DNA from 3 places in the Metabacillus indicus genome. Region 1 is predicted to be linked to each of the others. Evidence: riboswitches for the same ligand, from Rfam matches in the RefSeq annotation. Region 1 holds a riboswitch; each other region holds the start of a gene.
What was found. Region 1 has a riboswitch for S-adenosylmethionine ahead of metK (methionine adenosyltransferase). Riboswitches for the same ligand answer to the same signal wherever they lie in the genome.

Region 1 (10,363 bases):
GGAACAGGTTTTAACGGAAGATTTCCTCCAAATCCTGTATCAATCAGATATTGACTGCTGTCATGGTCAAGAAGGATGGCGGTATGTGTTCTTCCTGTCCGGCTGAAGCAGTTGTTATGGTGGTCATAGACCATTCCCCTGACCAATTTTACGTTCAAATGGTTTTCCAGAAGAAAATGATAGAGGAGGGGGTTCAGTTCATAACAGAGCCCGCCTTCATTCCCGGCCAGTATTTTTTCTGTCAGGTTTTCTTTAGTGACGGGCTTTGTCTGTCCGGTCAGCACACGAAAATTTTCGAAAGGAAAAGCTGAGGCCGTCCGCTCAAGCAGGTCCTCAAGCTGTTCAAATGAAATGGTGCTGCCGGCGGGTAAACCCAGTCTGTTTCTGAACGCCTGATTAAGCTCCATGGAATCTCTCCTTTATATGGTTTTCATCCAATCAAGAAAGTCATGCAGTTTGTCCACTGAAGTCAGATTCTCATTGCATGTTTTGGCATCTTTGCAAATATAGTTTCCCTTTTTAACGTACGTTCCCTGCTCTGATCCTTTCAGCTCTACTGTAAAAAGTCCTGTTTCTGCGAATTTTCCGCAGATTGTACAGATGCCTTTCTGGTAACTGCTGCTGAAGGTTCCGCTTAGTCCGGTCCATTTTTCTCCTGATTCCGCTATCATAAAGTATTTTCCCGTACCTTTGTCGTGCCAGCCGATATAGGATACTTCGTTTAGTTCCAGCTCTTGCGCAAAAGAGGGAAGCTTTAATTTTTTTGCTTTCGGGAAAAGTTTTTTGACAGACTGCTCCGTTAACGGCCTGAACGGAATCGTATATGGACGCAGTTTGGCAAGATATGCATCGGCATCCATCGTGTCTTTAACATCTGAAACAGGGGAAATAAGGTCTCTCTGCTCAGGAGAAAGTTCTTCGAATACAGCTGTAGCCCTTTCTGCCGCAAGTGATTTTAGTGCGTCTAAGACATGGCGGTCATTAGCCGTGCTGTGCCCATTCACAAGAATCTGTGCCTGTGCCTTTATATGGTTGTACTGGTCGCTTCGGATAAATGGTTCCATTTTTAATTCACTCCGCTTCTAAACAGCCGGTTGAACCGGCTTTCTTTTATTATATGCACGATTTATCCGTTATTTAAATGGATGAAACAAATAGAAGGAAACTCGGCATAAAAAGAGGGATGATCTTATTGATCATCCGCTGCCGGTTTTCGTTTATAGACAATTTTTTTTATAGTCTCTGAGGAAAGGAAATATTCCTGTGCAAGCTCCTGTATGGTGCTGCCGTTGCGGAAGGATGTACGGATGCTGTCATTTCTTTCATCAATCCATTTTCTGCTGCCGGAACAGCTTCCCCATTTTTGGCGGCTGGATTCAGGCCGCGGTATATAGATAGACTCTCCCTGGATATATTGCTGAATTTCAGTAATCAGTCTGTCAGGAAGAACCTCATTTGCGTTAACATATTTCATTTCTGCCAGCTCCTTATTTTTTAATAGAGAAATAAGGGCAAAGCCTGGCATTAATGGCGATGCGGAATGTTAGGCACGGATTGCCTTACTCGTGATTTGCCTCATGCAAAGGATCGCCTTTTTAATACTGGGCTTTGCATGAGTTGCTGCAGTATCCGGCAAATGGAATAAGTCTGCCAAAGTGATCACCTCCTTAACTGCCTTTTTTATACAATACTATCATACGTAACCTGAGGGGAAAAAGAAAAAACGTTTGGCTGCAAATGCGGCCAAACGTTTTTCTTTTATACAGCTATTTTCGATTCATTTATTTTTTGTGCTTTCTTTGTGCTGAACTTGTTTACAAGCATTGTAAGTGCACCGTCACCAGTCACATTTGTTGCTGTTCCAAGGCTGTCCTGTGCAAGATACAGAGCAATCATGAGGGATACCATCGTCGGATCAAAGCCGAGCATCGTCTTCAGAAGGCCGATCGCTGCCATGACCGCTCCGCCAGGTACACCCGGTGCTGCGACCATTGTGATCCCGAGCATAAGGATAAACGGAATCATCATTCCGGCAGTCGGGACTGTGCCGTTCATCATCATAACGCCCATCGCACAGCAGACAAGAGTAATCGTGCTGCCTGAAAGGTGAACTGTTGCAAGCAGCGGCACGCTGAAATCGGCCACTTTCGCCTGAACGCCTGTTTTCTTCACCTGACCAAGCGTGACAGGAATAGTCGCTGCAGATGACTGTGTTCCAAGCGCTGTGAAATAAGCTGGCGACATGATTTTTAAAAGTTTGAAAGGATTGTTTTTCGTCAGCAATCCGCTCGTGCTGTATTGCAGAAGAAGCATTGTTAGATGCAAAGCAATAATCAGGATAAAGACTTTTGCAAAAACAGACAGAATGGATTGAACCTGTCCTCCAAATGTCATGTTCGCAAAGATTCCGAAAATGTGAAAAGGAAGAAGCGGAATGATGACCGTTTTGATTAATTTTTCCACGATCTTCTGGAAATCTTCAAATGCATGCTGCAGTGTGTTTCCTTTAATCGATGCAAGGCCGATTCCGATGATAAACGCGAAAAGAAGGGCGCTCATGACTTCCATCACAGGCGGCATGCCGATTTCAAAAAAGGGTTTCTGAAGAAACTCTTCAGGGTTATCAGTTTGAACAAGTTTATTTTCTGAGATAAATGAAGGCAGGATAAAGGATGCTGCCGCAAAAGCAAGGATACCTGCAAAAATGGTAGACAGATAGGCAAAGCCTGTTGTCATCCCGAGCAGTTTTCCTGCGCCTTTTCCGAGCTGTCCAATACCTGGAGCAATAAAGCCAATGATGATAAATGGGATGGCAAAATTAATAAAGTTTCCGAAAATCCCGTTAAAAGTAGCGAAGCCTTTTACCAGCCATTCGGGAGAAATGCTTCCGATCACGACACCTAATGCGATGGCCAGTACAATTTTCGGCAATAATCCGAGCTTGATTTTCATTGATGTGTCCTCCTGAAAGATACATTTGTACATGAGTTATAGAAACTACTTTAGCACAGGCGGACTGAAATTTGTATAAAAAAAGAGAATTTTATTTTATTAATATATGGAAATGAAGGAGAAGAAACAAAAAAATCTGTGCCGCAGAAGAGGGCACAGATTTTTTATTGTTAACCAGGAAATTATAAAGAATAAAAGGCTGTGGATAACATAACAAAGTTATCATCGTCCAGCTCCAGCGCCTAGATCCTCTGTCAGAACAAATCCGTCAAAAAAGTCAAAACCGGACTTTTCCGCCGGATTCTTATCTGCCTATCGGATCTGACCAAGGCGCTTGCGCTTTTGTTCTTAGACTGTAGGTCCGCCAAGCGTTTCAATATCAGCCGAAACGTTCTTGAACTTTTTGAAGTTTTGTTTGAATTGTCCAGCAAGCTCCTGCGCCTTTGCGTTGTAGGCTTCCGAGCTGTCCCATGTCTTCACAGGCTGGAGCACTTCATCAGGCACGCCAGGTACATGAATAGGAATTTGCAGACCGAAGTTTGCATCAGTTACTGTCTCAACGCTGTCAAGCTCTCCTTCAAGGGCAGACTGTACCATTGCACGCGTATATTTAAGCTTCATACGCTGCCCTGTACCGTACTCTCCGCCGGTCCATCCAGTGTTGACAAGGAACACATTGGCACCGTGCTCATCGATTTTGCGTCCGAGCATTTCCGCATAAACGGTAGCCGGAAGCGGAAGGAATGGCGAGCCAAAGCATGTTGAGAACGTAGCCTGCGGTGATGTAATGCCGCGCTCTGTTCCGGCAAGCTTGCTTGTATAGCCGCTAAGGAAATGGTACATTGCCTGTTCTTTCGTCAGTTTGCTGATCGGAGGCAGAACTCCGAATGCATCAGCTGTCAAAAAGACGATTGTATGAGGATGTCCGGCAATGCTCGGCATCACGATATTGTCCATCGCTTCAAGCGGGTAAGCTGCTCTTGTATTTTCAGTGAAGAATGTATCATCATAATCTGCCGCTCTTGTATCGTCATCTAGGACCACATTTTCCAAAACAGATCCAAATCGGATCGCATCAAAGATTTGCGGTTCTTTTTCTCTTGTGAGGTTGATGCACTTGGCATAACAGCCTCCCTCGATATTAAAAACACCCGCATTTGACCAGCCGTGCTCGTCATCGCCGATCAGTTTGCGTTTCGGGTCAGCAGAAAGCGTTGTCTTTCCTGTTCCTGAAAGTCCGAAGAAAAGGGCGACATCTCCTTCCTGGCCGACGTTAGCCGAGCAGTGCATCGGCAGAATGCCGCTCTCAGGCAGAAGGTAGTTCATAACAGAAAAAATGGATTTCTTCATTTCGCCTGCATATTCCGTACCGCCGATTAAAATCGTTCTTTTTTCGAAAGAGACAATAATGAATGTTTCGGAATTTGTGCCGTCAACAGCAGGATCTGCTTTGAAATTCGGTGCAGAAACGATTGTAAATGGATTTGTATGCTGAACAAGTTCATCTGGACTTCCAGGCTGGATAAAAAGCTGCTGGGCAAACAAGTTGTGCCATGCAAACTCGTTTACAACCTGAATCGGAAGCCGGTATTTCGTATCAGCGCCGGCGAATCCTTTGAAAACAAATAGTTCATTGCGGTCTTTTAAGTATGAAAGGACTTTTAAGTATAGCTTTTCAAATGCTGCTTCTGAGAAAGGCTGATTCACAGAACCCCATTCAATTTTGTCTTCTGTGGATTTTTCGTTTACAATGAATTTATCCTTAGGTGAGCGGCCTGTATATGTGCCTGTAGTTGCACGTACGGCTCCCGTTGATGTTAAAACGCCTTCTTTTCGCTCCAGAACCTTTTCAACAAGAACTGGAACCGATAAGTTATGAAATGCATTTTCCCCATTAAGTAATACTTCAAGCTCGTTTGTGATTTCGATTGAATTCATCCCATACCCATCCTTTACCTATATTTCGGATTTTTATCTATAGTTTCATCCTGCTCTTGTTAATTAGTATAACACATTAAAATAAATAGTCTATACTATTTAACTTATTCTACGTGCAAAATCACAAAATGGAACAAATTCAGCTTTGTTTTCCATGAAAATGATACATATATAATAGAAGTGTTTCGTACGCAACTTTTTGTGGAAAAGAAGATGGGAGAGTAAAAAAAAGGAACATAAAAACCTTGTCATTTTTTGTTGACACCTGCATTATAAGTGCGCTATCATATGACCTTGAACGGATTCTCTTATCCCGAGCTGGTGGAGGGACAGGCCCTGTGAAACCCAGCAACCTGCTTTACCGGAAAAATTCATTTCAGATCAGAATGCCCTGAGTGAATTTGAAAAGCAAAGGTGCTAACCTGATGCAAGGCGAAAGCCCTTGATCGATAAGAGCGAAAGGCTGCGAATTCAGTAAATAACCTTTCCTCGCGGGAAAGGATTTTTTATTGTTAAGGAAAATTAAAGAATAAATGGCTGTGGATAACATAACAAAGTTATCCTCGTCCAGCTCCAGTGCCTAGATCCTCTGTCAGAACAAATCCGTCAAAAAAGTCAAACCCGGACTTTTCCGCCGGATTCTTATTTGCCTATCGGATCTGACCAAGGCACTTGCGCTTTTGTTCTTTTTTAATGATATTTTGCCTGAATGTACTCGTGGATTCTCCTAAAACATGCCAACTGAAATATTTTGCCGAATGGTCAAAATATGAAAGGGAATGAGTTCCGTATCATCTACCTTTTGAGGAGGAAAACTTTAATGACTAAACAACGTCGTCTGTTTACTTCAGAGTCAGTAACTGAAGGTCATCCTGATAAAATCTGCGACCAGATCTCTGATTCGATTCTCGATGCAATTCTTGAAAAAGATGCAAATGCCCGTGTAGCCTGCGAAACATCTGTAACAACAGGTCTTGTGCTTGTTGCCGGTGAAATCACAACTTCTACTTATGTAGACATTCCTAAAATTGTCCGTGAAACAGTGAAGGAAATTGGCTACACTCGTGCAAAATACGGTTTCGATGCTGAAACTTGTGCAGTACTTACTTCCATCGACGAGCAATCAGCTGACATCGCCATGGGTGTTGACCAGGCGCTTGAAGCCCGCGAAGGAAAAATGACTGACGAGCAAATCGATGCAATTGGTGCAGGTGACCAGGGTCTTATGTTCGGATATGCTAACAATGAAACTAAAGAGCTTATGCCTCTTCCAATTTCACTGGCTCACAAGCTTTCCCGCCGTCTAACAGAAGTGCGTAAAGAAGACATTCTTCCTTACCTTCGTCCGGATGGAAAAACTCAGGTTACAGTTGAATACGATGAAAATGACAAGCCTGTGCGCATTGACACAATTGTTATTTCTACTCAGCATCACCCTGAGATCTCACTTGAGCAAATTCAGCGCAATGTAAAAGAGCATGTCATTAACCCGGTTGTTCCGAAAGAGTTAATTGATGAAGATACAAAATATTTCATCAATCCGACTGGACGCTTTGTTATCGGCGGACCTCAAGGCGATGCTGGTCTGACTGGCCGCAAAATCATCGTTGACACTTACGGAGGCTACGCTCGCCACGGAGGCGGCGCATTCTCAGGCAAGGATCCTACAAAAGTTGACCGCTCAGCAGCATATGCAGCGCGCTACGTTGCCAAAAACATTGTAGCTGCAGGTCTTGCTGACAAGTGTGAAGTTCAGCTTGCATACGCAATCGGTGTTGCACAGCCGGTTTCTATTGCAATCGACACATTTGAAACAGGTAAAGTAAAAGAAGATGTGCTGGTAGACGTTGTCCGCGAGAACTTCGACCTTCGTCCAGCAGGCATCATCAACATGCTGAACCTTCGTCGTCCAATTTACAAACAAACGGCTGCTTACGGTCACTTCGGCCGCAACGATCTTGACCTTCCATGGGAAAGAACGGACAAAGCTGAAGTACTTAAAGAGCAAGCATTAAACCGATAAAATTGATAAAAGATGGAATCTGCCTTAGGGCGGGTTTCATCTTTTTTTGTTTTGTGGAGAGAAAGTGTCTTATTGAATTTTAAACTTTAAAAAATGCGGAAAATTGTCCCTTCAGTCGGTGGAGAAGGAGCTGAAGGTCAGAAAAGAGGATGGATTGTGCCCTTTAGATGGTGGAGAAGGAGCTGAAGGTCAGAAAAGAGGATGGATTGTGCCCTTTAGATGGTGGAGAAGGAGCTGAAGGTCACAAAAGCAGATGGATCATGCCCTTCATTTGGTGGAGATGGAGCTGAAGGTAACAAAAGCGGAAGGATCGTGCCCTTCAGTTTGTGGAGAAGAAGCTGAAGGTAACAAAAGCGAATGGATCGTGCCCTTCAGTTGGTGGAGAAGAAGCTGAAGGTCACAAAAGCGGATGGATCGTGCCCTTCAGATGGTGGAGAAGAAGCTGAAGGGCACTAAACGGAACAACTCGTGCACGCCAGATGGTTAAGAAGCTCCTAATGGTTTTTAGTCAATTAAAAAATCCGTCTTTTTGTAAAAATATGCAACTTTCCGGCAGGTTCTGTCGTTTCATAGGCAGACAAGAAGCTGGAGGGAAAAAAATGTGCGGTTTTGCAGGTGTTATTGATTACAGTCAAACAAAGAAAACGGAGTACAGGGAGCTTATAAAAAATGCGGGCAGGATGATAAAGCACAGGGGTCCGGATGACAGCGGGATGTTTGAGGATGAGCACGTGATTTTTGCATTCAGAAGGCTGAGCATCATTGATGCAAAGGGTGGTCATCAGCCCATGCCTTATCAAAACGGCCGCTATCACATTGTGTTTAATGGAGAGATCTATAATTATGTGGAGCTTAGAAAACACTTGCTATCAAAAGGAGCTTCATTAAAAACGGAAACAGATACAGAAGTGATTGTCGCGCTGTATCACTTGTATGGAGCGGAAGTCGTTGATTATTTAAGGGGGATGTTTTCCTTTTTAATTTGGGACAGGTTAGACAAGCACCTTTTTGGAGCAAGGGACCATTTTGGAATTAAGCCGCTCTACTATATGGAAGACGGACATACGATCCTTTTTGCTTCAGAGATGAAAAGTATTAAAGAACACAGTTCAGACCCTGTAATTGACGGCCAATCACTGCAGCATTATCTCTCGTTTCAGTATGTTCCGGATCCCCGTACCATCCAGGAGCATATTCAAAAAGTGCCGCCCGGATCTTTCTTTTCAAAGCATATTGGACAGCCTCTTCAAATTGAAGGCTACTGGAAGCCGATGCTTCAACCAAAAGCGCAGGCTGATGAGAAAAAAATGATCAGGAACATTCAGGAGGCACTCATTGACTCTGTGAAACTTCATATGAGAAGTGATGTTCCGGTTGGTTCTTTTTTATCGGGAGGGGTAGATTCCAGTATTATTGCTTCCATTGCGAGCAGGTATCATCCCGGGCTGAAAACATTTTCTGTCGGATTTAGTCAGTCCGGTTACAGTGAAATCGACGTGGCAAAAGAAACGGCCGCTGCTATTGGAGTAGAGAACGTTTCCTATTATGTGGACCATGAGGAATTTATGAGAGAGCTTCCGAAAATTATCTGGCATATGGATGATCCTGTTGCAGATCCCGCTTCTATTCCGCTCTATTTTGTTGCCAGAGAAGCCAGAAAACAGGTGACTGTTGTTCTGTCAGGTGAGGGAGCAGATGAACTTTTTGCGGGATATAACATTTATAAAGAGCCTGGAGATCTGTCCCTGTTTACCTATTTGCCTAATCCCATCAGGAAAGCGCTAAAACAGCTGTCGGTCATGTTCCCGGAAGGAATGAAAGGAAAGAGCTTTATCGAAAGAGGCACAACGCTCCTTGAAGAAAGGTACATAGGGAATGCAAACATTTTTTCATCATCAGAGAAAAAGATGATGCTGACAAATATGGAACAGTATGAAAAGCCAACCGGAATTACTAAATGCCTGTTCGATGAAGTTCGTCAGCTTGACAGTATATCAAGGATGCAGTACATCGATCTTATGACTTGGCTGAAAGGGGACATCCTTGTGAAGGCGGATAAAATGACAATGGCACATTCTCTTGAATTGAGGGTTCCCTTTTTAGATAAAGAAGTTTTCAGAGCTGCTGCGCAGATTCCGCATGAATGGAAAGTGAAAAATAGTGAAACCAAGTATCTGCTTCGGAAGGCTGTCCGTGATTTGGTTCCGCCGCATGTCCTGCACAGACGGAAACTTGGTTTTCCAGTCCCGATCAGGGATTGGCTGAAAGATGAAATGTATGAGTGGGCAAGGTCGCTCCTCACGGAAAACGGGACGGATTACCTGCTGGATAAGACTCTTGCTCTTGGGATGCTTGAAAAGCACAGAAGGGGCGAAGGAGATTACAGCAGAAAAATTTGGACAGTATTGACGTTTATTCTCTGGCATCAGGTTTTCATCGAAAATGTTTACACTTTCAGTCCTCTTGAGCTTGTCCATTCCTGAATGATGCAGGAGAATGAAATAAGCAATAAAATGAAAATTACAGCACAGGAAAGGGAGAACGCATGATGGCGGTCTCCCTTTTATTAAGCGTACCGGATATAGGACTGCTGATGAAGCACTTCATTGTACTCATTGAGAAGTCCTTCAAAAATAGAATCCCACGTCTGTGTCAGCGCATATGCACGGGAGCTCATGCCCATCTGGTAACGCAGAGCATCATTAGTGAGAAGTGTTTCAATGGCTCCGGTAAAACTTGAAACGGAGCCGGTTTCGCAAAGATAGCCTGTTTTTCCATGCTGGATGATGTTCTTCACTCCGCCCGAGTTTGCTCCGATTACTGGAGTCCCAGCAGCAAGTGCTTCCAGCACAACGTTTCCGAATGTTTCGGTTGGTGAGGGGAAAACAAAAAGATCTGAGCCTGAGTAAATCTTAGCGAGCTTTTCGCCGCTTGCATAGCCTGCAAAGGTCATATTGCCAGGTGCCCCGTTCATCATTTCTTCTTTTGACGGCCCGTCACCGACGACAAGAAAGTGAACCTTGTTTTTTAATTGAGGCGGGAGCTGATGGGAGATTTTCATAAAAGTCTCCACATCTTTTTCAGGGGCGAGCCTTCCTACATAAGTCAAAATAAACTTTTCTTTTATCTGATATTCCTGAATGATTTCCCTCCGAAGGTAGTTAGGGTGAAAAAGCTGACAATCTACGCCTCGCGACCAGATGCGGACATTCTCAAATCCCTGATGCAGCACCTGAAGTTTCGTTTCTTCCGAGGGCACAAAAACTTTCTGGAGAGGGCGGTGAAACCAAAGCATATATTTCCATAATAGCTTCGAGAAAATCTGCAGATCGTAAAATTCTAAATACTGGTCAAAATCTGTATGGTATGAACCGACTAAGGGGATATTTAATTTTTTGGCATAATGCAGTCCGCATAGACCAATGTTAAAAGGAGTGGCTACATGGATGA
Region 2 (10,363 bases), 2.0 Mb from region 1:
GAACCGGGTCCTGGCGGAGGATACACGGTTCTCAGAAACAACATCCTTCCGCCGTCTTTTTTCACAGAGGACGAGGGGATTGCCCTCTATTTTTCCTATCAGCACCTCCTGCTTCTGCACGCCCTGCCGTTTCAATCCGAAATCAAGGCTGCATCTGACAAACTATATGCTTCTTTTCCTGATGCTGTTAAGGGGAAAATTGATCAGTTAAAAGAAAGGGTCGCTTTTTGGGCTCCGCCGTCCAAAGCGGACGTGCCTTTTTTAAACGAGCTCCTGGACGCTGCCGTGGAGCAGATTGAAATCCGTATTGCCTATGAAAGCAGAAACGGACCATCCAATCGGGCTATCGTGCCATACGGATTATATACATCCGGAGGGCTTTGGTACTGTCCTGCATATGACAGGAAATCCGGCGGGGACCGGCTGTTCCGGGCAGACAGAATTCTTTCTCTTGAAAAATTGGCTCCTGCGCAGAACAGTTCTGTAACGTTAAAACAATGGATGGAGAAAGAAGAAACGCGTACACAGGCGCCGCTTAAAGTCCTGCTCTCAAAAAACGGGGTAAGAGAGTGCAAAACGCTGCCTTTTCTGTCAGATCATCTTACGATTAATGAGGACGGCACCGGATTTATTGACACTTTAGCACCGCTTGAGGAAGTTCCGTTCATGGCGAAGCAGTTCATCCTGCTTGGAGAAGATGTTTATGTACAAGAACCCAAAGAGCTGGTAAATGAAATGATTAAGCGGGCTGAGGATGTGCTGAGGATGTATCGAACAGATGGTTAGTCGGGAATCTGTTTGTGGAGTGAATGACCTGTGCCGTTTTTCACTCAAAATCATTACTCACCATAACTTCAGCGGTTCATAGCTTGACCAGGCTTGAACCGCTTCTTCCTGCTATATAACTTTATCAGGAACAGGGGAAGACAGGTTCATCATCGTGAGCGGTTCGGCGTACTCCATCGATGAATCAATAAACCCTTCTAATAACTCATTTGACTCAGTCACGATTTTAACAAGATAACTGTACTCTCCAGTTAACCGGTGACATTCGATAACCAAAGGGTTTACTTTGCAGTATTCTCTAAATGCGCTGCATCGGTGCGTTTTCATTAAAATGAATGCTTGAACCGGTTTATCAATCTTCACATTGTCAATTTCAGCCTTATACCCTTTAATAATCCCCTGATCCTCCATCTTCCTGACCCTTTCAGTGACCGCAGGAACGGATAAAGAAACTTTCTTTCCAAGTTCAGTCATTGAAACTCTTCCATCTTCCTGCAAAATAGTAAGTATTTGACGATTAATCGGGTCCATGTGATGCCACCTTTATTATTTTATCTCAATCTAATAAAATACATTATTTTCTTAAGTATAACCGGCTAAATTCCATAAGAACAGTATGTTCCAACCGGCATTGATAAACTAAAATAAGGAGTATTCAAATATTGGAGGTTTTAATAATGGGATTAGAAATGAAGACAATATGCGAAAAATGTGATGGAGATTTAAAAGGAAAGGCATACATCTGTGTGCATGAATGCACTTTTTGCGAAGACTGCACAATTGAAATGTCAAACGTTTGTCCTAATTGTTCAGGAGAACTTGTCAGAAGACCTGAGAGAGCTGGTTTTTGTCCTATTAATAGCGCTGTAAGTATGTGAAATGCCAAAACGCTTCCTGCTGCGCTGTATATTATAAGAGAAGCTTAGATTAGGATTTTCAATACAAAAGGCTTCATGATGAGTAACGGGCCGGTATTAAGGTGCAAAACTGAAAATTGCAAAGTAATTCTCACACCATTTACTACCAAAATGGTGTGTTTTTTCATTCAACCGATTAAAGCATAATTTAGCATGATTATGTTAAAATGGAAATAATAGTTATTTAATTAAAAGATTTTAGTTCAACAGTTAAATAGGTATTTAGTAAAGAAACTAATTCATACACCTGATTAAATAAAGGAGAGAAAACTTTGAGTCAATCATTTATTGAACAAGTCCATTATATTAGGATTCCCGTTAAAGATTTAGAACTGTCTGCAAAATGGTATAGAGATGTATTAGGGCTCCACCTACTAAACATTACTGAAGAACTTGCAGTTTTAAAAGTAAATGAAGGACCTTTCTTACTTATCTTGGTTCCTACCGAAGATGAAACATTTGCACATTTTACAATTGATAATCAACAAGAATTTAGCATTGGCTTTACAAGTCGAGAATTGTCGAAATTTCATCAGCATTTAATTTTTAATCAAGTTAAGGTTGAGGATATAAAAGAAGATAATGGTCATGCCTTTTTCCACTTTTACGACCCAGATGGCAATAAACTTCAAGTACACTGGTAGGGAACTTTCCGAGTGGACGAGTTGAGTATGGCGAGGACATTCAGCTCTGAGGGAAGTTAAAAAGGAAACGGGATTGGAAGTAAAACTATGCGGGACTGCTGGTGTATATTATTTTATCAAAGGAAACTCCATTTTAAAATGGAGTTCTTTTTTGTACTGTTCCGAGTCTTTCAATCCAACCCATTACATAAAAGGGCCATTTCATACAGATACCTTACCCAGGCTGCATCATCGCTCATCAAAAGTTTAACGGCTAATGCAGTATCTTTTGATTCGCCTATTCTTTCAAATGGTCTACTATAACTGCTTCCAATTCCCTTCAGAAATAACTTCTGCTTCTCCGTCAATCACCTTAATGGCGGTCTGATCGTCTATTGCATACGCTGGTCCCTTGATTCCGCCGGCCCATTTTTCTGCAGCAGCCATGGTGTTGCCCGGAAGCATCTCGTGGTCCAGATGAGGAAATAGTGAAAAATCAACCATGCTCAGCGTTTCATCTCTTCCAGAGGGCGGAGTCCAGCCGACGAAATAGTCTCCGATCTCAGGGGCCATCACCATGCTCCCGGCACTCATTCCCACATAAACGGCGTTAAGCGACGGCAAGAGGTCTGCGAAACCGGATTGCCGCATCCAGTGGCACAGGTAGAGGGCGTCGCCTCCAGACACCAGCAGGACGTCTGTCTCCTGAACGAGCGGCACCCAGCGGTCTTTATCAATGCTCGGCAGCGCGGTGAGCTCCAGCACGCCTACAGATTTCCAGCCCAAATCGACCATGGGATTTCCGGGTTTCCCGGTGATAAACTCCCAGACTTTGACGCCGGGCCCGACCCAGGGGTGTCCGTACATAGCTGTAGGAATGCAGAGGGCAGTGGAATCTGCAATGGGCTTGTCCAGCATGTCAACAAGGGCATTGTGTATGCTCCGGTTCGTTACGCCTCCAGATGTAAGCAGCAATTTCATGCCTTCACTCCTTATCTAATTTCGTAATAATAAAGGCTTCCATCTTTTATCAAATTATCTGTTTTTTACAATAATACCATGTAAAACAAAAACAGCAGGCACTATTCTCCAAAGAATGTGCCTGCTGTTTCATGTGTCATTTCAATTCTGTTGAGGAAACGTTCATTTAAGCCTGATTTTCATCTCACGGTTTGGCGGATCATCGTTTTTCACTGGAGGGAGTCCGTATCCATAGCCCGATGCCGCCTGTTTTACGGTATGGGTCACACTGTTCAGAACTTCTCCCATGTCCTGTGCGGATTCAAACAGCGGTTCCACTGTCTTCATCTTGCCTTTCACATCAACCGTGATCTGATTGGCGGACTGGATAAGTTCTTCTGCTTCTCCCGACAGATCATGGACCGCTTTTCTTACTTCCGCAAGCGTTTCATTCGTCTCATCAAGAGTCGTCATGCCCTTGCGGAGAGTCTGAATTAAATAGGCGACGAGTAACATAAAGGCGAGCGCAGCTCCTGCAGCACTTACTTCAACAATCATCTTGCACCTCCACAGCCGATTATGCACAAGACTGCCTGTACATTGCTACAGTATATGAATCTGCCTGATGGAGTAGAAGTTTAGAGTGAGAGCTTTTCTCCTTTTTTCAAAACCGGCGCCTCTGCACGTACCGTCTCCGGATATTTGATGCCCTGACCAGTGTTCAAGCAGACCACTTTCTCGTCTTCCCTGATCCATCCGCTCTCCTTCAATCTGCGGGCTGCAGCGAATGTTGCCGCACCTTCAGGACAAATAAAACATCCTTCAAGCTCTGCCGTCAGGGCTTGCTCTGCCTTAATTTCCTCTTCTGATACAGCTATGGCATTCCCGTTTGTTTCATAAATTCCCTCCAGTACAAGGAAATCACCGATTGCCTTCGGAACGTTAATGCCGAACGCGTCCGTCTGCGAATTTTCCCAGAACTCCGATTCAGCTTTTCCTTCTTCAAAAGCTTTTACAATCGGCGCACATCCCTCAGCCTGAACGGCAACAAGGCGAGGCATCCTCTCCTTGCTGATCCAGCCGAGCTCCTGCAGCTCCCGAAGCGCTTTGTAGATTCCGATAATGCCCACTCCTCCTCCTGTCGGATAAAGAATGACATCAGGCACCTCCCAGCCGAGCTGTTCGGCGATTTCATATCCCATCGTCTTTTTCCCTTCAATGCGGTAAGGTTCCTTCAGAGTAGAAGCATCATAGAATCCTTGATCTTTCACAAGCTCCGCCACAACTTTTCCCGCATCGCTGATCAGTCCGTCAATTAAATGGAGATTCGCACCTGAAATGGCGGTTTCTTTCCGGGTGATGAGGGGCGCATCAAGCGGCATGATGACATATGGCTCCATCCCCGCTCTGGCAGCATAAAGCGACCAGGCTGCACCTGCATTACCGTTTGTCGGCATCGCAAAGGTCTTTATGCCAAGCTCCTTTGCTTTAGAAATTCCGACAGCCGCTCCCCTGGCCTTAAAAGAGCCGGTCGGTATCAGCCCTTCATCCTTCATAAGCAGCTGTGTTAGGCCATATTCTGCCCCAAGCCTGTCCATTTTCAAAAGAGGGGTCATGCCCTCTCCCATTGAAACCACATGCTTTGGATCCTCAACAGGCAGCAGCTCGTGGTATCTCCACAAACTGTTTTCCCGGCTGGCGATTTCTTCTTTTGATAACGCACTCTTCACTTGATCTAAATGGTAGCGCACCAAAAGCGGAGATCCGCATGTGCAAAGCTGCTGCACGTCCTTAACTGAATACTCGGCACCGCACTTTGGGCACTCCAAGTGTGAAACATAGCTGTACATCTGCATTTCCTCCATTACTTGATAAAGACTCCTAACATCAAGTTAAGAGTCTTGTATTTTTTAATTCCGCTAGATTTAAGCTCTTAATTTATTCTCCACTGCACTCGCCGGCAGTTTTGCAAGCGCCTGCTCAAAATCTTTGATCAGGTCATCCGCATTTTCCAGCCCGACGCTTATGCGCAATAGTCCGTCTGTAATTCCGCGGCGCTCCCGTTCTTCTTTTGGCATGGCGGCGTGGGACATTCTGGCCGGATAGGACAGAATGGATTCGACCGCTCCAAGGCTTACCGCAAATACCGGCAGCTCCACATTTTTAACGAGCGTGCGGACGGCATCCTCGTCTGCCAGTGTGAAAGACAGGACAGCTCCAGGACCATCTGCCTGATACCGCTGGATCGAGTGCCCGGGATGAAACGTGAGTCCAGGGTAGTACACGTTCCGGACGGCTTTATGGCGGGATAAATAGTCTGCGAGTTTTCGAGCAGACTCACTGGACTGCTGCAGCCTTACGTTCAATGTTTTCATGCCACGGAGAACGAGCCAGCAGTCCTGGACGCCGAGGACGGCTCCGAATGCGTTCTGCAGTTTCTGTACTCTCGCTGCAAGCTCCTCTCCCTTTACAACGGCAAGGCCTGCAAGGACGTCGCTGTGTCCGGCAAGGAATTTGGTGGCGCTGTGAAGGACGATGTCCACGCCGAGTTCAATCGGCCGCTGCAAAGCTGGTGTAAGGAACGTATTATCTAAAAACGTCAGGCATCCGTTTGCTTTTGCAAGCTTTGTAATCCCCCGGATGTCGGTAATTTTCAAAAGAGGATTGGACGGCGTTTCAACGTAAATGACTTTCGTATTCGGCCTGATATGAGAAGCCACTTCATGCAGATCGGTCATGTCAACAAAGCTGTACTCGATGCCGAATCTGCTGAGAACGTCTGTAATGATCCGGTATGTTCCCCCGTAAACATCCTCTGTAATCAGGACATGGTCTCCTTTTGAAAGAAGCAGAAAACAGGTGGAGATCGCTGCCATCCCGGATGCAAAAGCAAAGCCTCTTGTTCCGCCTTCAAGTTCAGTAATGGCCTGCTCAAGTGTTTCCCGCGTCGGATTTCCCGAACGGCCGTAGTCGAATTTCCCGTAATCGTCAAAATCAAACTGGTGAAACGTTGATGAATGATGAATGGGAACGCTGACCGCCCCTGTATCTTTCTGCGCCTTATGACTGTTGTGAAGCAGTTTCGTCTCGAATGTCCACTTACCGCTGCTCAACTTTATCTGCCTCCTTCATAAGTTCAAATGCCTGCAGCAGATCCTGCTCCAAGTCACCTGCGTGTTCAATGCCGACTGAAAAACGCAGCAGGCGGTTGCATACGCCGTTTGCAGCTCTGATCTCTTCTGGAATATCCATATGTGTCTGCGTGGCCGGATATGTGATAAAGCTCTCAACGCCTCCGAGACTCTCAGCAAAGGTTATCGTCTTCAGTGCTTTTAAAAATGGATTGACCCACTCTTCTTTTTGCAGTCTGAACGAAAGCATTCCGCCTTTTCCCGGGTATAAAACATCCGTTACTTCGGATTGGCTCTCCAAAAATTCTGCAACCTGTCCTGCATTTTTTTCATGCTGATTCATCCTTAAAGCAAGTGTCTTCATCCCGCGGATCAAAAGCCATGAATCAAATGGGGAGAGCACGCCGCCGATTGCATTATGGTGCTGGGCAAGCTCTTCGCAAAGCTCTTTGCCTTTTGCGACGACAAGACCTGCAAGTACATCGTTATGTCCGCCCAAATATTTGGTAGCACTGTGAATGACAATATCGGCTCCGTCTAAAATCGGCGTCTGCAGAATAGGCGTGTAGAACGTATTATCAACAATCAGCAGCAGCTTGTGTTCCCGTGCCATTTCGGCTATATCGCTGACCTCTGTTTCCTGCATCAAAGGATTTGTCGGAGTCTCCAGAAAAATCGCCTTTGTGCGGTCATTGATCAGCTGCTTTGTACAGTCCCCGTCTTTAAAATCCGCATAATGGAAAACAAGGCCGTATTTGCGCCATTCCCGTTCAAACAAACGGTATGTTCCGCCGTACAAATCGGAAGAGACAATCAGTTCATCCCCGCTTTTAAACAGGGCCATCAGCGTCTGAATGGCTGCCATTCCCGAACTGAATGCATATCCCTGATCGCCGTGCTCAAGATCTGCGATTGCTTTTTCTAAAATTGTTCTCGTTGGATTTCCTGTCCTGATGTAATCAAACCCTGTTGATTCCCCGATTCCATTATGTCTGTAGGCTGTTGAAAAGTAGACGGGCGGGTTTACCGTTCCCGTTATGTTTTCACTGCGATTCCCGATTTGCGCCAAAGTTGTTTCAATGCGTTCCGACATGATTAAACACCATCCTGTTTGTCATTTCTTCTTTTACACGCCCTGGACCGGGCTTTTTTATATGCTTTGGAAAAATAAAAAGCGCCTTCCTCATATAAGAAGAAGACGCTGGTTCGGCAAAACTGGCTTCCTCTTATCTCCCAAGCATTCAAGCTTGCTGGAATTAGCACCTTGGTTCGAACAGGCATCTGCCTGATCTTTTCCGGTTGCTGAGGTTTCGCAGGGCCAGAACCCTCCACCTCTCTGGATAAGAATAAATAGTATGAATTTTTTAAATGTTTTTATTACCTTACCTCACTTTTTTCATAAATGCAAGGGTTTGGGGCAAAAAACTCAGCCCTTCACCGAGCCTGCAGTCATTCCCGCAATAAAATATTTCTGAAGGAAGATGTAGGCAATAATAAGCGGCGCAGAGGCAATCATCACGCCGGTGAACAGCATCGGATAGTTCGTCATGTACTCCCCCTGAAATTCAAGCAGAGCAAGCGGCAAGGTCTTATATTCATCTTTCGTGATGAAAAGCAAAGGGTACAGCAGGTCGTTCCAGTGCATCACAAACAGAAAAATGGCTGTTGCAGACAGCGATGGAAGCGAGAGCGGCAGGGCAATTTTGCGGTACATCAGCCAGTTCCCGGCGCCGTCAATGGATCCTGCTTCAAACAACGATTTCGGCAGAGTTTTCATGAATCCAGTGAGAATGAAAACAGCAACAGGCAAGGTAGCCGCAATGTTGACGATCATCAGTCCCACGAGACTGTTCGTCAGCTTCAGCTGAAAAATCAACTGATAGAGCGGAATCATGTTCACCTGCGCAGGAATCATCATGCCGAGTGTGAAAAATCCGAACACAGCAGCGCTGAGTACACCGCCGATCCGCGTGATGGCAAAGGCGATCAGGCTTGCAAAAAACAGCGTCAGAAAGACGGATACAAGTGTGACAATTGAGCTGTTCTGAAAATACAGGCCCATCGACTGATCTTTAAAAATAGATATGTAATTTGACACTGAAAACCGTTCAGGCAGTCCGAGTACATTTTCATACATTTCAGCAATCGTTTTAAACGTTGTTAAAAAGATGGCGAAGATCGGAATGATGATAATGGCTGCGTAGATTAATATGAGTCCGTACTTTGTTCCTTTCAACGTTCGTCACCCTTTCCTCAGTAGTCGACCCTGTTTGCGTGCAATGCCTTAAACTGCACAAACGTAATCAAGGCAATGACGGCCATAAAAATAACGGATTCTGCTGATGCATAGCCAAATTTAAAGCTCCTGAATGCCGTTGTGTAAATCAGGGTTGCGATAATCTCCGTTGAATAGTTCGGACCTCCGCGCGTCATGGCAAAGATCAGATCGAACGCTTTAAATGATTGTATCGTTGTGTACGCGACAACGATGGTTGCTGCGGGAGCAACAAGCGGCCATGTGACTTTTTTGAACGTCTGCCATCTGCTTGCCCCTTCAATTTTGGCCACCTCGTAAAGATCGGCAGGAATGCTCTGAAGACCGGCAACAAAGATAATAATCATCTGTCCTGTATGAAACCATACTTGCACGACAGCAATTGAAAAAATGGCGATTTTCTCATCACCCAGCCAGTTCTGTGCCAGGAAATCAAGCTGCAGCCCTGTAAGAATGGTTTTAAGGAGCCCAAGGTTTGGATCGTAAATAAACGACCAGATAAAGGCGACTGAAACAGAGGATAGAATCGTAGGAAAAAAAAACAGTGCCCTGAAAAAAACATTGGTTCTTGTGTTTTTAATCAGGAAAAGGGCAAAGACAAGGGAAAACAGCGTTTGAAAAACAACGACAAACAGCATGAATTTCACGTTGTTTCCAAGTGCTTTTGCAAAAATAGAGTCATTTGTCGCCAGATTGATATAATTGGTCACTCCGACGAAATCAAAATCAGGGGAGATTCCGTCCCAGTTTGTAAATGAGTAAAAGAAGGCGCTCAGTGTCGGGTAGATAAAAAAGATGCTGTACACAAGAATGCCGGGTGCAAGAAAGAACAGCAGTGATTTGTTATGTTTCAGCAATGAAATGGCCTCCTTTCATGATGAGAAGAAGAGGGGGCTTTCCCCCTCTTCTCCGGATTACTTGCTTAAGTTCTGCTCAACAATTTTTTGTGCTTCTGCAGCCGCTTTTTCAGGATCCGTTCCGCCGATGACAGCCTGAATGGACGCGATCACCGCTTTTTCAACATCTGCATTCGGAATCAGAAAGCGGGGCTGGAACCGTGTGTTTTTTTCCATCCAGACAGCTGTATCTTTCAGTTCTTCAGACTCATACGTGACATCTTTAAGCGTTACATGCTGGCCGGTTTTATTTGCGTATTCGCCTGCATTTTCTGATTCAGAAAGGAAGCTCACGAATTTTTTTGCTGCATCCTGCTTCTCTGATTTGCTGTTGACTGCAAGCATGAACGTGGTTGTGTGGACCCCCTCGTATTTTGCTTCATTTTCAGCAACTGTGATTGGCGCAAGAAGCTGCAGCTTAATGTCCGGATTTTGCTGCTTAATGCCGGCCATAGCGTAAGATCCGCTTGCAAGCATTCCTGCTTTTTCCTGGGCCATCAGCGCAATGGCTCCGTCATGCTTTGTGCCGAGGGCTTCTTTAGCAATGTAGCCTTTGTCAGTAAGCTCTTTAAATTGAGAAAGCGTCTTGACCCACCACTCATCCGTCAATTTTGCATCGCCGGCCATAAGCTTCGCAAAAATCTCTTCGTCCGGCGCATTGTTCATCATCATGCTGTTCATCAGCTGTCCCGGGCCAATATCAGCTCCAGGGAAGGCGATAGGTGTATAGCCGTTTTCTTTAAGAGTTTCGCAAAGAGCCAAAAATCCTTCCCAG
Region 3 (10,363 bases), 270 kb from region 1:
AGATGTTGACTGGTTATCCATGATCAGTGTATCGCACTCAATGTTAGAACGGGCGCCTTCAGCTTTGCGGCCGAAGTGGACGATTCCGCGGTACGTTACTTTACCGCCTTGTTTTGAGATTGATTTTGACACGATCGTAGATGATGTGTTTGGTGCAAGGTGAATCATTTTTGCACCGGCATCCTGATGCTGGCCTTTTCCTGCAAGAGCGATTGACAGTGTCATACCGCGTGCACCTTCGCCTTTTAGGATAACCGCAGGGTATTTCATAGTCAGTTTAGAACCGATGTTTCCGTCGATCCATTCCATCGTTGCGTTCTTTTCGCAGACTGCACGCTTTGTAACAAGGTTGAAGACGTTGTTTGCCCAGTTCTGAATCGTTGTATAACGGCAGTAGCCGCCGTCTTTTACGATGATTTCAACAACTGCACTGTGAAGTGAGTTTGTTGTGTAAACTGGAGCTGTACAGCCCTCAACGTAGTGAACGTGTGCACCCTCATCAACAACGATCAGAGTACGCTCAAACTGACCCATGTTTTCAGAGTTGATGCGGAAGTACGCTTGAAGCGGCGTATCCACTTTCACGCCTTTAGGAACGTAGATGAACGATCCGCCAGACCAGACAGCCGAGTTCAAAGCTGAGAACTTGTTGTCTGTTGGAGGAATGACTTTTCCAAAGTGTTCTCTGAAAATGTCTTCGTTTTCTTTAAGTGCTGTATCTGTATCTTTAAAGACGATGCCAAGATCTTCAAGGTCTTCTTTCATGTTGTGGTAAACAACCTCAGATTCGTACTGGGCTGATACACCTGCAAGGTATTTTTGCTCAGCTTCAGGGATTCCAAGTTTGTCAAACGTACGCTTGATTTCTTCAGGAACCTCATCCCATGAGCGCTCTGACTTCTCAGACGGCTTTACGTAATACGTAATTTCATCAAAGTTAAGAGCAGCCATGTCTCCGCCCCACTGCGGCATTGGCATGCTGTAGAAATGCTCAAGAGATTTCAGGCGGAAATCAAGCATCCATTGTGGCTCGCTTTTCATACGTGAAATTTCTTCAACGATTTCTTTTGTCAATCCGCGTTTTGAACGGAAAATCGAGACGTCTTTGTCTGCAAATCCATATTTATAATCGCCGATATCCGGCATTTTTTTAGCCATCCGTATTCAACTCCAATCATAGTTGATGGAAGGTTCTCCATCATTGTAAGCAGGAGAGGGACAGCTTAAAGCTGCCCTTTTTCCTGTTCAGCTGTTTTGAACTCCTTTTTCCATGGCCTTCCACGCAAGAGTTGCACATTTAATGCGGGCAGGGAATTTTGCAACACCCTGAAGGGCCTCGATGTCCTCAAGTTCAATGTCGTCATCGTACTCTTTTCCCTGCATCATATCAGAGAAGATTTTTGACAGTTTAAGCGCGGTTTCAACAGACTGGCCTTTAATGGCCTGGGTCATCATTGAAGCAGAGGACATGGAAATGGAACAGCCTTCCCCGTCGAATTTGGCATCTTTTATCTCGCCGTCTTCAATTTGAAGGGTAAGGCGGATACGGTCGCCGCATGTAGGGTTGTTCATATCGATTGTTAAGCTATCTTCGAGTACACCTTTGTTCCGCGGGTTTTTGTAATGATCCATGATGACCTGACGGTACAAGGTGTCCAGGTTGTTAAAAGACATTTGTAAAGTACTCCTTTGTTTTAACAATTCCTGCAACAAGCTTATCGATTTCTTCTTCTGTATTGTACAGGTAAAAACTTGCACGTGCAGTGGAAGAAACATTCAGCCATTTCATAAGGGGCTGTGCGCAATGATGGCCGGCACGCACGGCGATGCCTTCTGCATCAAGCACTGTAGCCACATCGTGAGGATGAACATCCTCTATATTGAACGTTACAAGTCCTGCGCGGTGCTCTGGACCGTAAATTGTAATCCCTTCAACATCTGAAAGGCGCTCTAGGGCATAGCCTGCAAGCTTGTGCTCGTATGCTTCGATGTTATCAAGACCAATATCCTGAAGGAAATCAATCGCTGCACCTAGCCCGATTGCTCCGGCGATAATCGGTGTTCCGGCTTCGAACTTCCACGGAAGCTCTTTCCACGTTGATTCGTACAGGCCGACAAAATCAATCATCTCGCCGCCGAATTCGACCGGCTCCATTTTTTCAAGAAGCGCTTTTTTCCCGTAAAGAACGCCGATGCCGGTAGGACCGCACATCTTATGGGCAGAAAAAGCAAAGAAATCACAATCCAGATCCTGCACGTCAATTTTCATATGAGGAGCACTCTGTGCACCGTCAACGACCATGACTGCACCTTTGCCGTGTGCAATTTCTGCAAGTTCTTTGATAGGGTTAATAGTTCCAAGCACGTTTGAAACCTGCATCACAGATACAATTTTAGCGGCATCTGTAATGGTCGCTTTTGCATCCTCTAAAGAAATCGTTCCGTCTTCTTGAAGAGGGATGTATTTAAGGACCGCTCCCGTTTCTTTGGCAAGCTGCTGCCATGGAATCACATTCGCATGATGCTCCATGTGGGTGATGACAATTTCATCCCCGGCCTTAAGATTCGCACGCCCATAGCTCGCTGCAACTGTATTTAAAGCTGTCGTAGCTCCGCGCGTGAAAATAATTTCTTCCATTGATGAAGCGCCAATGAACTTCCGGACCTTTTCACGGGCTCCTTCATATCCATCTGTCGCTTTCGTTCCAAGCGTGTGAACGCCGCGGTGCACATTTGAATTGTACTCCCGGTAATAGCGGTCCAGCGCTTCAATGACGGGCAGCGGCTTCTGGGAAGTCGCTGCACTGTCAAGATATACAAGATCCTGTCCATTTACCTGCTGATCCAAAATCGGAAAAAGTGAACGGATATCTTGAATATTCATTACTTAACTTTCCTTTCAATAACCTCTACAAGCTGTTTCTTAACACCTTCAATTGGAAGGACGTTGACTACCGGTGCTAAGAATCCATGAATGACAAGGCGCTCTGCCTCAACCTTTGGAATTCCGCGGCTCATCAGGTAGTAAAGCTGAAGAGGATCTACACGGCCAACAGAAGCCGCGTGTCCTGCCGTAACATCATCTTCATCAATTAGAAGAATCGGGTTAGCGTCACCGCGCGCTTTTTCACTCAGCATAAGCACTCTTGATTCCTGCTCAGCATTTGATTTTGAAGCACCGTGCTCGATTTTTCCGATGCCGTTGAAGACAGATGAAGCACTGTCTTTCATTACACCGTGTTTTAAGATATATCCTTCAGAGTTTCTTCCGAAGTGAATCACTTTAGTCGTAAAGTTCTGAGTTTGCGATCCGCGGCCGACTACAACTGATTTTGTGTCGCCGTAAGATCCGTCACCCATAAGGTTTGTCGTATTCTCAGAAATTGTGTTTCCGTCGTTCATCAAGCCGAGAGCCCACTCGATACGGCCATCGCGACCTGCAGTTCCGCGGCGGTTTACATATGTTGTAACACCTTTATTCAAGTGATCAACAGCACCGTACGTTACTTTTGCGTTTGAGTTTGCGAAAACTTCTGTCACGATGTTGAAAATTGCTCCTTCAGTCTCCGTTACAGAAATATAGTTCTCAACATACGTTACTGAGCTGTTGTTATCTGCTACTACGATTACATGGTTGAAAAGAGTCGTAGCCGGATTCTCGTGAACATAAACAGCTTGAAGAGGTGCAGCAACTTCGACATTTTCAGGCACATATACGAACACTCCGCCGTTCATCAAAGCAGCGTTCAATGCTGTCAGGCGGTGCTCATCTACTTTAACGCCATCTGTCATGAAGTATTTTTGCACAAGCTCTGAATGCTCGCGTGCAGCTGTATGAATATCTGTAAAGATAACGCCCTGGTCTTTCAGCTCCTGTGACAGAGATGAATAGGCAGGTGTTGTATCAAGCTGGATGTACAGATTTTTGTTCTCTTTTTCAAGGTCGATAAGAGATTTTACTTCTTCATGCAGACTGTCAAGTGACGTATGCTTTTCGCTTTTCACTGCATGAGTTTTAAACTCAGTGAAGTTCCATTTGTCAATCTTTGTTTTATCCGGCTTTGGCATAGAAAGGTCTTCAGCTTTTGCAAGAGCCTGTAAGCGCAGTTCTGTTAGCCATTCCGGTTCGCCAAGTTCTTTTGAAAAGCCGGCGACATAGTCATGGTTGAATGTTGTCTCTACTGTCATCTTAATCCCCCTAACGCTTACGCTTCTTGACCAACAGTTTCGTCTTCGATGCCAAGCTCTTGTTTAATCCAGTCATATCCTTCTGCTTCAAGGCGCTGAGAAAGCTCAGGACCGCCTGATTTTACGATTCGTCCCTGCATCATAACGTGCACATGATCAGGTGTGATGTAGTTAAGCAGGCGCTGATAGTGAGTGATGATCAGGCAGCCGAACTCTTCAGAACGCATTTGGTTGATACCTTTTGAAACGACTTTAAGAGCGTCGATATCAAGTCCTGAGTCAATTTCATCAAGAATGGCAATCTTAGGCTCGATCATCATTAATTGAAGAATTTCGTTGCGTTTTTTCTCACCGCCAGAAAAACCTTCGTTCAGGTAGCGCTGTGCCATATCAGGATCCATTTCAAGGAATTCCATGTTTGAATCCATTTTGCGGATGAATTTCATTAATGAAATTTCTTCGCCTTCTTCTTTGCGTGCATTAATAGAAGAACGAAGGAAGTCCGCATTTGTTACACCGCTGATTTCGCTTGGATACTGCATTGCAAGGAACAGACCTGCGCGTGCGCGCTCATCAACTTCCATCTCAAGCACGTCTTCACCGTCAAGAGTGATGCTGCCTTTTGTTACTTCGTACTTAGGGTGCCCCATAATTGCTGATGAAAGCGTAGATTTACCAGTACCATTCGGTCCCATGATTGCGTGGAACTCTCCGCCTTTTATTTCAAGGTTTACACCTTTCAAAATCTCTTTTCCGTCGATTTCCACGTGTAAATCTTTAATCACTAATGTTGATCCTGCCATAACTGCTTATACCTCCAATAATCTATAAGATCTGAATTTAATCATTCTCAATTTATTCTCATTCTAATTTTATAACAAATGAAAAGTGAATACAACTTTTTCGGAGGCTGATCCAATTTGCCGCAACCCAAAAGGAACCAGCCTGCGGCTGATTCCTTTTATCCATAGTCTATCCATTCATTTTCCGGTCAAGTTCCGCAAACAGCTGTTTGCTTTTCTGATAGTCCTCTTCACGATTCTTTTCTACTTCCATACGCTTCTCATGGTTTCTGCTGTACACTGCGTACCCCATTTTGTGGGACTGCATAAGAGCCTTTTCCATTTCAGTCGTGTAATTCAAATCAAGCTTCTGCTGACTTGCGTAGATAATGAATCATCCTCTCAGGTTTTGTAAAAACGATACTACTATCGTAATACCCCTTGTAAAAAAGTTCAAACCTGCTGAGAAGGGATAAGAATGAGTGACATACATACAGAGCTCTTCACTGCTCGAAGCAGGCAGAATTTAAAAAGATGCTCTCGTTTTCTTCTGTTTGCTACTGTTTCAGCTGGTTGAGTTCTGTGATGCACTCCTGAACAAGCGTAACAGACTGGCTCATGGCGGCTCCTCCGCCGAATGCAGCCGTCACCCCTACGGTTTCGAGAATTTCCTGTTCGCTCGCTCCCTGATCAAGGCAGCCCTTCGTATGATAAATGATACAGTATTCATCCTGGGAGTAAATACTGATTCCAAGGGCAATCAGCTGCTTTTCTTTTTGGGAGAGAGTCCCTTCTTTAAAGCATTCCTGTGTAAATTCATTATAAAGGTGAGCAAGTTCAGGCATTTTTTCTGTAAAAATGCCAAGGCCTTCTTTGTAGTCGTGCAAAGCTGCTTCGCTTGAGTTTCTCGGTTCAAAATGCTGCATACTGTTCAGCTCCATTCCTAAGATTCAACACCGTTAGTATGCAGAAAAGGGGTCCAGAGTATGCGGAAAAATAAAGGATACAGCGGCAGCTTATTGAGTTTGGAGTGACTGTTTTCTTCTATATAATATTGATTGTTGTTTGAGGAGGAATTTTCTTTCTAATTTATTTTGCAGTGGTACCCGTTCCCTTTCGCTCCGGGAACTTGCTTTCCGCGGGGAGTGCCTGAAGCTTCCTCGCTGCGCTTGCGAGATCTTCAGTGCCCTCTTCATCCCGCAGGAGTCAAGTTCCCTCCGCTGCAGTGCACTGGAGTTTAGCGACGCCACAAACAGGAAGCATTCTCCGCTCATCTTGACCCTTTAGCTCTCGTGAATCGTGACCCCGCCGAAAGTGTTCCAAACATGAGTTAGCAGCACTAACTCGGTGCAGGGACACGACGAAAATGTTCTAATCATGAGTTAGCAGCACTAACTTGGTGCAGGGACACGACGAAAATGTTCTAATCATGAGTTAGCAGCACTAACTCGGTGCGGAGACACGACGAGAGTGTTCTAATCACCGCTTTTGATGGTTCTGAATTCTGCAATAAGTGCCATCAAATTATAATCTGCCTTAAGGGTCATATCTGTATGACCCTTTACCTCCCGCACCTAAGATGTGCCTGCACAAGAAAAAAACCCGAACTGATTTCAGTTCGGATTTTCCAATGGCCGTGCAAATTATTTTCCGTCTACAGGCACAACTGCACCTTCGTATTTTTCTTCGATGAACTTCTGGATTTCTTCTGAGTGAAGAACTTCCACAAGGGCTTTGATCTCTTCTTTGTTTTCGTCGCCTTTGCGGACAGTGATGATATTTACGTACGGTGAATCTGATCCTTCAAGGGCAATTGCATCTTTTTGAGGGTTTAGTCCTGCGCCGATTGCATAGTTCGTGTTGATCAGAACAGCATCGCCCTCGTCGTTGTTGTAAGCCTGAGGAAGGATGCTTGCTTCTACATCAGCTTTGAACTTCAGGTTCTTTTTGTTTTCATCGATGTCGTCGACAGTCGCAGTTGTTTTGTCGACTCCTTCTTTAATTGTGATCAGGCCTTCTTTTTCAAGGAGGGAAAGCATGCGTCCGTGATCAGCAACAGAGTTGCTCATAATGATTGTTCCGCCTTCAGGAATATCTTCAAGCGATTTATGTTTTTTAGAATATACACCGATCGGCTCGATGTGGATTCCGCCTGCATTCACAAAATCATAGGCCTTGTTTTCAGCCATTTGTGACTCAAGGTACGGGATATGCTGGAAGTAGTTTGCATCAATTTCTTCACTTGCAAGTGATTTGTTCGGCAGAATGTAATCCTGGAAAGGAACGATATCAAGCTCGATTCCCTTTTCTTCAAGTAAAGGCTGTGCTTCTTCTAAAATTTCAGCGTGAGGAACATTTGATGCTCCGATTTTCAGAGTCTTTGTTTCCTCTCCGCCACCGTCACCGCCGCCGCAGGCAGCAAGAGCGAAAGCAGATGTAGCAAAAACAGCACTTAATAGTAATTTTTTCATGGTGAATATCCTCCCTAACGTTTATCTAATTTTGATGTTATTAAATCTCCAATAAATTGGATTATGAAGACAATGACTAATATTAAAATAGTTGCAATCATCGTTACAGCATTATTGTTCCTCTGGAAGCCTTCCAAAAAGGCAAGATTTCCAAGGCCTCCTGCACCAACTACCCCAGCCATGGCTGTGTAGCCCACAAGAGCGATAGCCGTTACTGTAATGCCGGAGATTAAAGCAGGTGATGATTCAGGAATCAGGACCTTCCAGATAATCGTAGATGTTTTAGCACCCATTGATCTGGCCGCTTCAATGACTCCTTTATCAATTTCACGGAGTGCAATTTCAACCATTCGGGCATAAAACGGAGCAGCTCCGATGATTAATGCCGGCAGTGCCGCCTTTGCACCAAGGAACGTGTCAAGAATGGCCTTGGTAAAAGGAATTAGCAAAATGATCAGCAGGATAAATGGAATCGATCTAAAAATGTTTACAAATGCAGATATGATGACATTAACCGGCTTGTTTTCCCAAATACCGTTTCTGGATGTAAGGAAGAGCAGCAATCCGAGGATGATGCCCAGCACGAATGTCGCTGCCACGGAAAAGGCAGTCATGAACAAGGTTTCACTGGTTGCTTCCCAAACGTTTTCCCATCTCACGTTTTCAAACATTTGAAATCACCTCCGCCTCGACCTCTTGGCTGCGGATGTAGGCCATCGCTCTTTCAAGCTCAGCCTGTTCGCCGTCCATGTGGATAAACAGTGTACCGTAAGATCCGCTTTGAGTCTGCGAAATTTTCCCCTGAAGAATGTTCACCTGAATCGGATGGTTCCGGATCAGGTTCGTAATAAGGGGATTTTCAGTTGAGTCACCTACAAATGTCAGCTGAATAACCATGCCCTGCTTATATTTCTCAAGGATCAGCTCCATTGTTTCCTGCGTGTCGTCCGGCTCTGTAATTTGTTTCACAAAGCGCTTTGTGATGGCCTGCTGAGGCCTTCTGAATACGTCTAGCACTTCACCCTGCTCGACAATTTTTCCGCTTTCCATCACTGCCACACGGTGGCAGATTTTTCGGATAACATGCATTTCGTGGGTAATCAGAACAATCGTCAGTCCTAACCGTTCGTTAATGTCAACAAGCAGGTCAAGAATGGAATCGGTTGTCTGCGGGTCAAGTGCTGATGTTGCCTCGTCACATAGCAGGACTTTTGGATTGTTGGCAAGGGCTCTCGCAATTCCGACCCTCTGCTTTTGCCCTCCGCTCAGCTGGGAAGGATAGGAGTCTTCCCGGCCTTCGAGCCCGACAAGCTTGATCAGCTCTTCTACCCGTTTAGCCCGCTGCTCGCTTTTTATCCCGGCAATCTCAAGCGGGAACGCAATATTTTCACGGACAGTTCTTGACCAAAGCAAATTGAAATGCTGGAAAATCATGCTGATTTCCTGCCGTGCCTTTCTAAGATCGCTGCCGCTGATTTCATCGATGCCCTGGCCTGCCACCTGAATGGAGCCTTCCGTTGGTTTTTCAAGTCCGTTCAGCAGGCGGATAAGTGAACTTTTCCCGGCGCCGCTATAACCTATAATTCCGAAAATTTCACCTTTGTTTATGTCCAGATTGACGGAATCAACAGCCGTGACACGGCCATTCTTCGTCTGAAAGACTTTTCGCACGTCCTTTAGCGTAATCATGAATTCACCTTCTTCCAAAATTCCACTCACTAACATTTTGCTCTATATCTCCTTGCTTCATGTTTTTCCATGAAAACAAAAAAGCCTTTCTGCAGAAATGAGCAGAAAGGCATATGTGAAAAAACCTTTCTCTCATCTTTCAAAGCTGCAAGCTTTGAGTGAATTGGCACCTTTTCAACAATGTTGACGGTTGCCGGGCTTCATAGGGCACTTCCCTCCACCTCTCTGGATAAGAGACTAACATTTATTAAATTGACTGTATATTTAGTGAGTTTATAGTACGAGAGTGATTCTATCATGCATCAAAAGTACGTGTCAAGAACAAAACTTCCGGATCATGCTTATCGTGCTGTCGATTCTGTCAGTGACCTAATGCCGACAGCCTTCTCAATTGCCTGCTCCAAGTCTTCGAGAAGGTCGTCTATATGTTCAATTCCAACAGAGAGCCTGATTAAGTCTTCCGTTACGCCTGATTTTCTTAAGCCCTCAGCGTCAAGCTGCTGGTGTGTCGTGCTGGCAGGATGGATGATGAGGCTCTTTGCATCCCCTACATTCGCAACGTGTGACCACAGCTCTGCAGAGTTGATCACTTTAGCCCCTGCTTCGCGTCCGCCTTCAATGCCGAATACGACAACTGCGCCTGCTCCCTCAGGCAAGTATTTCTCAGCAAGAGCCTGGTCCGGATGCTTTGAATCTTCAGGATAAAGAACCCATTTCACTGCAGGATGTCCGTTCAGATAGTCTACAACCTTCCTCGTATTCGAGATATGCTCTTTCATTCTGACGTGCAGCGTTTCAAGACCGAGGTTAAATTGAAAAGCATTAAACGGGCTGAGAGCAGGCCCAAGATCCCTCAGCAGCTGCACCCTCGCTTTTACAATATAGGCTGCTTCCGGAAGGGCTTCCGCATAAACCAGGTTATGATAGCTTGGATCAGGTGTCGTGAAACCTGGGAATTTTCTGCTGTTCCAGTCGAATTTCCCTCCATCTACAATGACACCGCCAAGCGTTGTGCCATTTCCAAGCAGCCACTTTGTCGCAGAATGGACAACGATATCAGCACCGTGTTCAAGGGGACGGCACAAATACGGCGTGGCGAATGTATTATCTACAATCAGCGGAATGCCGGCCTCATGAGCAATTTTTGCAACGGCTTCTATATCAAGCACTTGAAGACTCGGGTTGCCGATTGTCTCGGCAAAAATGACTTTCGTTTTTTCTGTGATCGCGCTT

Region 2: another riboswitch for S-adenosylmethionine. It lies ahead of ACK1LH_RS05375 (methionine biosynthesis PLP-dependent protein); the one in region 1 lies ahead of metK (methionine adenosyltransferase).
Region 3: another riboswitch for S-adenosylmethionine. It lies ahead of ACK1LH_RS17810 (methionine ABC transporter ATP-binding protein); the one in region 1 lies ahead of metK (methionine adenosyltransferase).

The regions. Positions count from the first base shown of each region.
Region 1 is NZ_CP176757.1:3,189,702-3,200,064, reverse strand. It holds gene ACK1LH_RS16390 (arylamine N-acetyltransferase family protein) at 1-407, opposite strand, end outside; gene ACK1LH_RS16385 (FusB/FusC family EF-G-binding protein) at 420-1,064, opposite strand; gene ACK1LH_RS16380 (CD3324 family protein) at 1,190-1,474, opposite strand; gene ACK1LH_RS16375 (dicarboxylate/amino acid:cation symporter) at 1,759-2,946, opposite strand; gene pckA (phosphoenolpyruvate carboxykinase (ATP)) at 3,301-4,890, opposite strand; SAM riboswitch class I at 5,196-5,346, shown strand; gene metK (methionine adenosyltransferase) at 5,711-6,913, shown strand; gene asnB (asparagine synthase (glutamine-hydrolyzing)) at 7,513-9,396, shown strand; gene ACK1LH_RS16355 (glycosyltransferase family 4 protein) at 9,480-10,363, opposite strand, start outside.
Region 2 is NZ_CP176757.1:1,066,172-1,076,534, reverse strand. It holds gene ACK1LH_RS05415 (helix-turn-helix transcriptional regulator) at 1-786, shown strand, start outside; gene ACK1LH_RS05410 (Lrp/AsnC family transcriptional regulator) at 898-1,317, opposite strand; gene ACK1LH_RS05405 (DUF1272 domain-containing protein) at 1,464-1,664, shown strand; gene ACK1LH_RS05400 (VOC family protein) at 1,976-2,347, shown strand; gene ACK1LH_RS05395 (Type 1 glutamine amidotransferase-like domain-containing protein) at 2,645-3,307, opposite strand; gene ACK1LH_RS05390 (DUF948 domain-containing protein) at 3,470-3,844, opposite strand; gene ACK1LH_RS05385 (threonine synthase) at 3,925-5,142, opposite strand; gene metC (cystathionine beta-lyase) at 5,212-6,399, opposite strand; gene ACK1LH_RS05375 (methionine biosynthesis PLP-dependent protein) at 6,386-7,510, opposite strand; SAM riboswitch class I at 7,641-7,764, opposite strand; gene ACK1LH_RS05370 (carbohydrate ABC transporter permease) at 7,844-8,653, opposite strand; gene ACK1LH_RS05365 (carbohydrate ABC transporter permease) at 8,671-9,546, opposite strand; gene ACK1LH_RS05360 (ABC transporter substrate-binding protein) at 9,607-10,363, opposite strand, start outside.
Region 3 is NZ_CP176757.1:3,464,071-3,474,433, forward strand. It holds gene sufB (Fe-S cluster assembly protein SufB) at 1-1,158, opposite strand, end outside; gene sufU (Fe-S cluster assembly sulfur transfer protein SufU) at 1,246-1,674, opposite strand; gene ACK1LH_RS17775 (cysteine desulfurase) at 1,664-2,884, opposite strand; gene sufD (Fe-S cluster assembly protein SufD) at 2,884-4,188, opposite strand; gene sufC (Fe-S cluster assembly ATPase SufC) at 4,206-4,991, opposite strand; gene ACK1LH_RS17790 (hypothetical protein) at 5,161-5,331, opposite strand; gene ACK1LH_RS17795 (carboxymuconolactone decarboxylase family protein) at 5,528-5,896, opposite strand; gene ACK1LH_RS17800 (MetQ/NlpA family ABC transporter substrate-binding protein) at 6,614-7,441, opposite strand; gene ACK1LH_RS17805 (methionine ABC transporter permease) at 7,456-8,112, opposite strand; gene ACK1LH_RS17810 (methionine ABC transporter ATP-binding protein) at 8,105-9,130, opposite strand; SAM riboswitch class I at 9,260-9,366, opposite strand; gene ACK1LH_RS17815 (O-acetylhomoserine aminocarboxypropyltransferase/cysteine synthase family protein) at 9,472-10,363, opposite strand, start outside.